Regions from separate parts of the Novibacillus thermophilus genome, predicted to be linked through region 2. Evidence: a T-box and tRNA genes for the amino acid it is inferred to sense, from the RefSeq annotation. Region 2 holds a T-box; the other holds one or more tRNA genes.

Region 1 (3,377 bases), 1.8 Mb from region 2:
TGAGACTTCTTTCACGCCGTTTAAACTACTGAGAGCTCCTTCTACGGCGCGCTTGCAATGGTCACATGTCATCCCGTTAATCTTGAATGTTTTGACGGCCAACGCTGTTTCCCCTCCTTTCAAAGCAATTTCATCACGCAAAGAGGAGAAGCGACATGATACCGGTATATGGTATACGACTGGCTTCAAAATGTCAAGTAATGGTGCCGAACAGACAAAAAAACCACTTTTTTAAAGTGGGTGCGTTTAATTAAAGCTTCGTATGCGGCTTTTTGGATGGTCGGGGTGACAGGATTTGAACCTGCGACCCCCTGCTCCCAAAGCAGGTGCTCTACCAAGCTGAGCCACACCCCGTAACCTTTTCACTGTCACGTATTATTTTACCAGCATTTGTCTCCCATCGCAAATACCGTTAACCGAGAGATGTAGAAAGCCAAAGGTTTGCTACAATGAAAGAGTTTCAGCGTACACTGAAACCCTAGATGAGGACATCAATATGGTGCCGAAGGTGGGAGTCGAACCCACATGGTCAAAGACCACACGATTTTGAGTCGTGCGCGTCTGCCAATTCCGCCACTTCGGCATTTTAAATAAAATGGCGTGCCCTGAGAGATTCGAACTCCCGACCTTCTGATTCGTAGTCAGACGCTCTATCCAGCTGAGCTAAGGGCACACGCATTGTTAAATGGTGCGGACGAAGGGACTTGAACCCCCACGGTCGTAATGACCACAAGATCCTGAATCTTGCGCGTCTGCCAATTCCGCCACGTCCGCCTATTGGTGCCGAGGGAGGGACTCGAACCCTCACGGAGGTTAACCCTCCCCAGGATTTTAAGTCCTGTGCGTCTGCCAGTTCCGCCACCCCGGCGAAATAAGTGTCGCATCTCTGCCTCTCACAAAATGATCACGCTATAAGTGGAGGCGGCACCCGGATTCGAACCGGGGATAAAGGTTTTGCAGACCTCTGCCTTACCACTTGGCTATGCCGCCGCTTAAGCGGGATAAAATGGAGCGGAAGACGGGATTCGAACCCGCGACCCTCGCCTTGGCAAGGCGATGCTCTACCCCTGAGCCACTTCCGCTTATTATGGCTGGGGAGGCAGGATTCGAACCTGCGCATCACGGAGTCAAAGTCCGTTGCCTTACCACTTGGCTACTCCCCAAAATTCAAATGCTGTGGGGCGACCGATGGGAATCGAACCCATGAATGCCGGAGCCACAATCCGGTGCGTTAACCACTTCGCCACGGCCGCCGTATTATGGCAGGGGCGGCAGGAATCGAACCCGCATCGATGGTTTTGGAGACCACTGTTCTACCATTGAACTACGCCCCTACACAAGGTGCCCCATGATGCGGGCAGACAGACGCTGATAAGGATGAGCTATCCATGGTGGAGGGAGAAGGATTCGAACCTTCGAAGGCAACGCCAGCAGATTTACAGTCTGCCCCGTTTGACCACTTCGGTATCCCTCCATATTTCTAACCACTGGTGCCGGCGAGAGGACTTGAACCCCCAACCTACTGATTACAAGTCAGTTGCTCTACCAGTTGAGCTACACCGGCAAACAGAGTTAAAATGGTGGTTCGGGACGGAATCGAACCGCCGACACGAGGATTTTCAGTCCTCTGCTCTACCGACTGAGCTACCGAACCGCGCTGCGTTGGGTTTTCAGGTTTTAGCGAGCTTTTTTCGCTTTCAGGAAAGGAGGAGTACCTCCATTTTCTGGCTTAAATACGACTGCAGTGACGAATACCATATTAACATGTTTGCGCTTAGTAAGTCAACACTTGACGAAAAGTAAAGGATGGCGGAGCTGACGGGATTCGAACCCGCGATCTCCTGCGTGACAGGCAGGCATGTTAGGCCTCTACACCACAGCTCCAAGGGATATTGGTTGCGGGGACAGGATTTGAACCTGTGACCTTCGGGTTATGAGCCCGACGAGCTACCTGACTGCTCCACCCCGCGGCATGGTGGACGGTGACGGGATCGAACCGCCGACCCCCTGCTTGTAAGGCAGGTGCTCTCCCAGCTGAGCTAACCGTCCGTGGTGACCCGTAGGGGATTCGAACCCCTGAATGCCAGCGTGAAAGGCTGGTGTGTTAACCGCTTCACCAACGGGCCTTACCAGTTCAGAGATGGCGGAGAGGGAGGGATTCGAACCCTCGAGACGGGGTTACCCGCCTACACGATTTCCAATCGTGCTCCTTCGGCCAACTCGGACACCTCTCCGTGTTAGAGGTGAAATTATTATTTTCACATTTTCGCCTGGCAGCGACCTACTCTCCCAGGGGCTCTCGCCCCGAGTACCATCGGCGCTGGAGGGCTTAACGGTCGTGTTCGGCATGGGTACGCGTGTGTCCCCTCCGCTATGGCCACCAGACAGCATTCCCTCAAAACTGGTCGGAAGCATTCTCTCGATTAAGCCCTCGACCGATTCGTATCCGTCAGCTCAACGTGTTACCACGCTTACACCTCGGACCGATCCACCTCGTCTTCTCCAAGGGGTCTTACCCAAGCACCTGAGTGCCTGGTGGGAAATCTCATCTTGAGGGGGGCTTCACGCTTAGATGCTTTCAGCGCTTATCCCGGCCACACGTGGCTACCCAGCGATGCCCTTGGCAGAACAACTGGTCCACCAGCGGTGTGTCCGTCCCGGTCCTCTCGTACTAAGGACGGCTCCTCTTCAGATTTCCTGCGCCCACGACAGATAGGGACCGAACTGTCTCACGACGTTCTGAACCCAGCTCGCGTACCGCTTTAATGGGCGAACAGCCCAACCCTTGGGACCTGCTTCAGCCCCAGGATGCGATGAGCCGACATCGAGGTGCCAAACCTCCCCGTCGATGTGGACTCTTGGGGGAGATAAGCCTGTTATCCCCGGGGTAGCTTTTATCCGTTGAGCGATGGCCCTTCCACTCAGAACCACCGGATCACTAAGTCCGACTTTCGTCCCTGCTCGACCTGTCAGTCTCGCAGTCAAGCTCCCTTCTGCCTTTACACTCCTCACGCGATGTCCAACCGCGCTGAGGGAACCTTCGAGCGCCTCCGTTACCTTTTAGGAGGCGACCGCCCCAGTCAAACTGCCCACCTGACAATGTCCCGCCACCGGCTCACGGCGGTCGGTTAGGATTTAACCATGATGAGGGTGGTATCCCACCGGCGCCTCCCTCGATCCTGGCGAACCGATTTCTCTGGCTCCCACCTATCCTGTACACATCATCGCCAAATCCACTATCAGGCTGCAGTCAAGCTCCACGGGGTCTTTCCGTCTTGTCGTGGGTAATGCGCATCTTCACGCATACTACAATTTCACCGGGCCTCTCGTTGAGACAGTGTCCAAGTCGTTACGCCTTTCGTGCGGGTCGGAACTTA
Region 2 (3,377 bases):
AGCATATCCCCATGTCTTTGTTCAAGTCATGTCACCTGTCTACCTTTCGAGATGCGTTTTTCCTCCCATGTACGGCTGAAGAACTTCTGGAATGGCCACCGAGCCGTCTTCTTGTTGGTAATACTCCAGCAGTGCCGCAACCGTTCGGTCAATGGCGAGCCCCGAACCGTTGAGCGTGTGTACGAATTCCGGCTTTCCTTTCGCACCTCGGCGAAAGCGGATGTTCGCTCGGCGAGCCTGGAAATCTTCAAAGTTGCTGCAGGACGAAATTTCCCGGTATATTCCGCTCGCTGCCATCCACACCTCGATGTCGTACGTCTTTGCCGCAGAAAACCCGAGATCCCCCGAACACAAATTGACCACTCTGTACGGAAGTCCCAGAAGTTGCAGTACGCGTTCCGCATGATGCGTCAACTTTTCCAATACGTCATAAGAGTCTTCAGGTTTTACCAGTTGAACTAATTCCACCTTGTTAAACTGGTGCAGGCGAATGAGGCCGCGCGTATCGCGTCCGTGTGCTCCTGCCTCGGATCGGAAACACGGCGTGTAGGCAGTAAACTTTTTCGGCAAATCGCCTTCTTCCAAAATCTCATCGCGGTGGTAGTTCGTAATCGGGACTTCAGCCGTCGGAATCATGAAGTAATCCGTCCCTTCCACCCGAAACACGTCTTCCGCGAATTTGGGGAGTTGCCCCGTTCCGACCATACTTTGTCGATTGACCATGTTCGGGGGGACGAACTCAGCATAACCGTGCTCTTCCACGTGCAAATCGAGCATAAAGTTCACGAGCGCCCGTTCCAACCGGGCCCCTGTGCCGGTGTAGAAGACAAAGCGCGACCCGGTGACTTTCCCCGCCCGCTCAATGTCAATCAACCCGAGTCGATGGGCTACTTCCCAATGCATCTTGCGCTTAAAATCTACTTCCGCCCGTTCTCCCCAGTAACGCACTGGGACGTTGTCTTCCTCCGTCTCACCGACGGGGACACTTCCGTGCGGAATATTCGGAATGGAGAGAAGCAAATTTTCCAACTCATCCTCCAATTGGCGCAAGCGTTCGTCCAACGCTTTAATCCGTTCCCCCACTTCACGCATCGCTTGAATGTCGGCATCAGCGCGTTCGCCCTTTTTCTTCTTTTCGGCAATGTGCTGGGAAACGGCATTCCGTTCCCTTTTGAACTGTTCGCTTTGTTGTAGAAGTTCACGACGCTGAACATCTAACTCGGTGAACTTGTCAATTTCCTTTAATTCGCCGCGCTTCGCGAGTTGTCGTTTAACTTCATCGAAATGTCGACGCAATTTTTTCATATTTAGCATCCTAACCACTCCTTCATTAAAAAATCCTTCCCCCCTGCAAAGGGACGGAAGGACCGCGTTGCCACCCTTGTTGACAGAATTACTCCATTTCTGCCCGCTCGTCTCGATAACGGCGAAAGACCGGATCAAGTCACTCGGAGGTGGATTCCCTTGAGCACTGCACCGGTTTGCAGCTACCACCGGCTCTCTTAAAGCAGCCCATACAAGGTACTCGTCCTCTTCATTGCGCTTAGCTTATTTACTTGCCCGCACCGAATATTGTACAAAATATTTCCGCCCATCGCAAACAGCAGAGACGCCTCAACTGGAGAACACACCCGTAACGCTGTCAGCGATGCCGTTAAAAACCCCGCTGACGACATCTTTTAACCCGCGGAAGAAAAGGCGAAACCAGCCGGCTTCTTCCACATCTGCTGCTGCCCGGAGTGGGACAGGCTGAAAATTCGCCATCGGTTCCCCGTTGTACAAGTAGGTCAATTCGCCCACGACATCCCCTGCTTTGATGGGAGCCTTTAACCCCTCCTTGAACGTCACTTTCGCTTCATACTTTTTTTCTGTCCCTTTTTCCACCGCGAAGCGGACACTTCGATCTGTCAATGCCTCAACTTCGGTTTTCTTTCCGCCCCTCACGTCAACCGTTTCGTTTTCTGGGACGGGCGCGTTTCCTTTTACAAATTCTTTCAATTCGTAATGGGTAAATCCGTACTCAAACAGTTTTTTCGTCTCTTCAAACCGCTTGTTCCGGCTGTCCGTCCCCATGACCACTGCAATCAGCCGCAAGTTGTCCCGAACGGCCGTCCCCGTAAAACACGCTCCAGCCGCGTCAGTCTCTCCCGTTTTCAACCCGTCGACACCTTCGTACTCGTGTTCCAGGCCTTTAATCATCCGGTTCCAGTTGATCATGTCTATGGCGCCGGGTTCGCCCTCGCGAAATGTCGCCTTGTCAATCGTCGTAAATTCCGTAATATCCGGGAAGTCCTCGATCAAGTACTTGGCCAACGTCGCACTGTCTTTGGCTGACATTAAATGTTCTCCGTCCACTTGCGGCGGATTAGGGTACATGTCTTGCGGCAAACCGGTACTGTTCAAGAAATGGGTGTCGTTTAGACCCATGTCCTCCGCTTTCTCATTCATCATCTCCACGAAGGCCGTTTCACTGCCGGCAACTTCCTCGGCCAGGGCGACCGTAGCATCGTTAGCCGAGTAGACCGACATGGCGGTAAACAACTCTCTGACGGTCCGCACTTCGTTTTCCGCCAGCCACACTTGTGACCCTTCGATTTTAGACGCGTTGGCACTGACGGGCACTTCTTGCTCCCAGCTGAGTGTTCCGTCTTCGATCGCTTTCAACACTAAGTACTCTGTCATCATTTTCGTCATACTGGCAGGAGGTAACGGCGTGTCCGCTTCTTTGGAAAGTAAAAGACGACCCGATTCGGCATCCATCAAAACGTACGATTTCGCATCAATGTCCGGTTGCTCAACAGCTTGTACACGTTGAGCTTGTCCAATGGTCGTAAGCGGCACGATCAAGGCGATGGCTAACGATACGTATAACCATTTCCGCCCCTTTTCCTCGATCACTCCACGCACCTCCGAATACAAAACGTCAAAACCGTAAACATTGTACCATAGCCCCGTTCACAAGAAAAGGCAGGAATATTCCTGCCGTCTTAATCAAGTGTGTTGCTGCATACAAATGTTACAGATTGTAATTGGGCGCTTCTTTCGTCACTTGTACGTTGTGGGGATGACTTTCACTCAAACCGGCGTTGCTGATGCGAATGAACCGACTCTTTTCACGCAAGTCCTGTAACGTCGGCGTTCCGCAGTACCCCATCCCGGCCCGCAAACCGCCAATGAGTTGGTACACTGTGTCCGCGAGGGGACCCTTGTAAGGAACTCGTCCTTCAACGCCTTCGGGACAAGTTTCCGTTCGCTGGCCTGCTCTTGAAAGTAGCGGTCCTTGCTTCCTTCTTTCATCGCTTCGATGGAACCCATACCGCGATACACTTTAAAGCGCCGTCCTTGAAAAATTTCCGAATCGCCCGGCGCTTCCTCTG

What was found. The T-box of region 2 lies ahead of serS (serine--tRNA ligase). A T-box ahead of a tRNA ligase gene usually reads a tRNA of that ligase, here a tRNA-Ser.
Region 1: it encodes a tRNA-Ser, which carries the amino acid that the T-box ahead of serS (serine--tRNA ligase) is inferred to sense. The anticodon was not compared.

The regions. Positions count from the first base shown of each region.
Region 1 covers NZ_CP019699.1:1,850,755-1,854,131, reverse strand. Annotated here, with positions in the region: gene copZ (copper chaperone CopZ) at 1-102, opposite strand, end outside; tRNA gene B0W44_RS09320 (tRNA-Pro) at 278-354, opposite strand; tRNA gene B0W44_RS09315 (tRNA-Leu) at 498-583, opposite strand; tRNA gene B0W44_RS09310 (tRNA-Arg) at 597-673, opposite strand; tRNA gene B0W44_RS09305 (tRNA-Leu) at 687-774, opposite strand; tRNA gene B0W44_RS09300 (tRNA-Leu) at 779-868, opposite strand; tRNA gene B0W44_RS09295 (tRNA-Cys) at 917-990, opposite strand; tRNA gene B0W44_RS09290 (tRNA-Gly) at 1,008-1,082, opposite strand; tRNA gene B0W44_RS09285 (tRNA-Gln) at 1,089-1,163, opposite strand; tRNA gene B0W44_RS09280 (tRNA-His) at 1,178-1,253, opposite strand; tRNA gene B0W44_RS09275 (tRNA-Trp) at 1,261-1,334, opposite strand; tRNA gene B0W44_RS09270 (tRNA-Tyr) at 1,390-1,474, opposite strand; tRNA gene B0W44_RS09265 (tRNA-Thr) at 1,489-1,564, opposite strand; tRNA gene B0W44_RS09260 (tRNA-Phe) at 1,579-1,654, opposite strand; tRNA gene B0W44_RS09255 (tRNA-Asp) at 1,808-1,884, opposite strand; tRNA gene B0W44_RS09250 (tRNA-Met) at 1,894-1,970, opposite strand; tRNA gene B0W44_RS09245 (tRNA-Val) at 1,974-2,049, opposite strand; tRNA gene B0W44_RS09240 (tRNA-Glu) at 2,051-2,126, opposite strand; tRNA gene B0W44_RS09235 (tRNA-Ser) at 2,142-2,234, opposite strand; rRNA gene rrf (5S ribosomal RNA) at 2,269-2,385, opposite strand; rRNA gene B0W44_RS09225 (23S ribosomal RNA) at 2,420-3,377, opposite strand, start outside.
Region 2 covers NZ_CP019699.1:12,770-16,146, reverse strand. Annotated here, with positions in the region: gene serS (serine--tRNA ligase) at 40-1,314, opposite strand; T-box leader at 1,352-1,547, opposite strand; gene B0W44_RS00065 (D-alanyl-D-alanine carboxypeptidase family protein) at 1,615-2,898, opposite strand; partial or broken gene guaB (IMP dehydrogenase) at 3,017-3,377, opposite strand, start outside.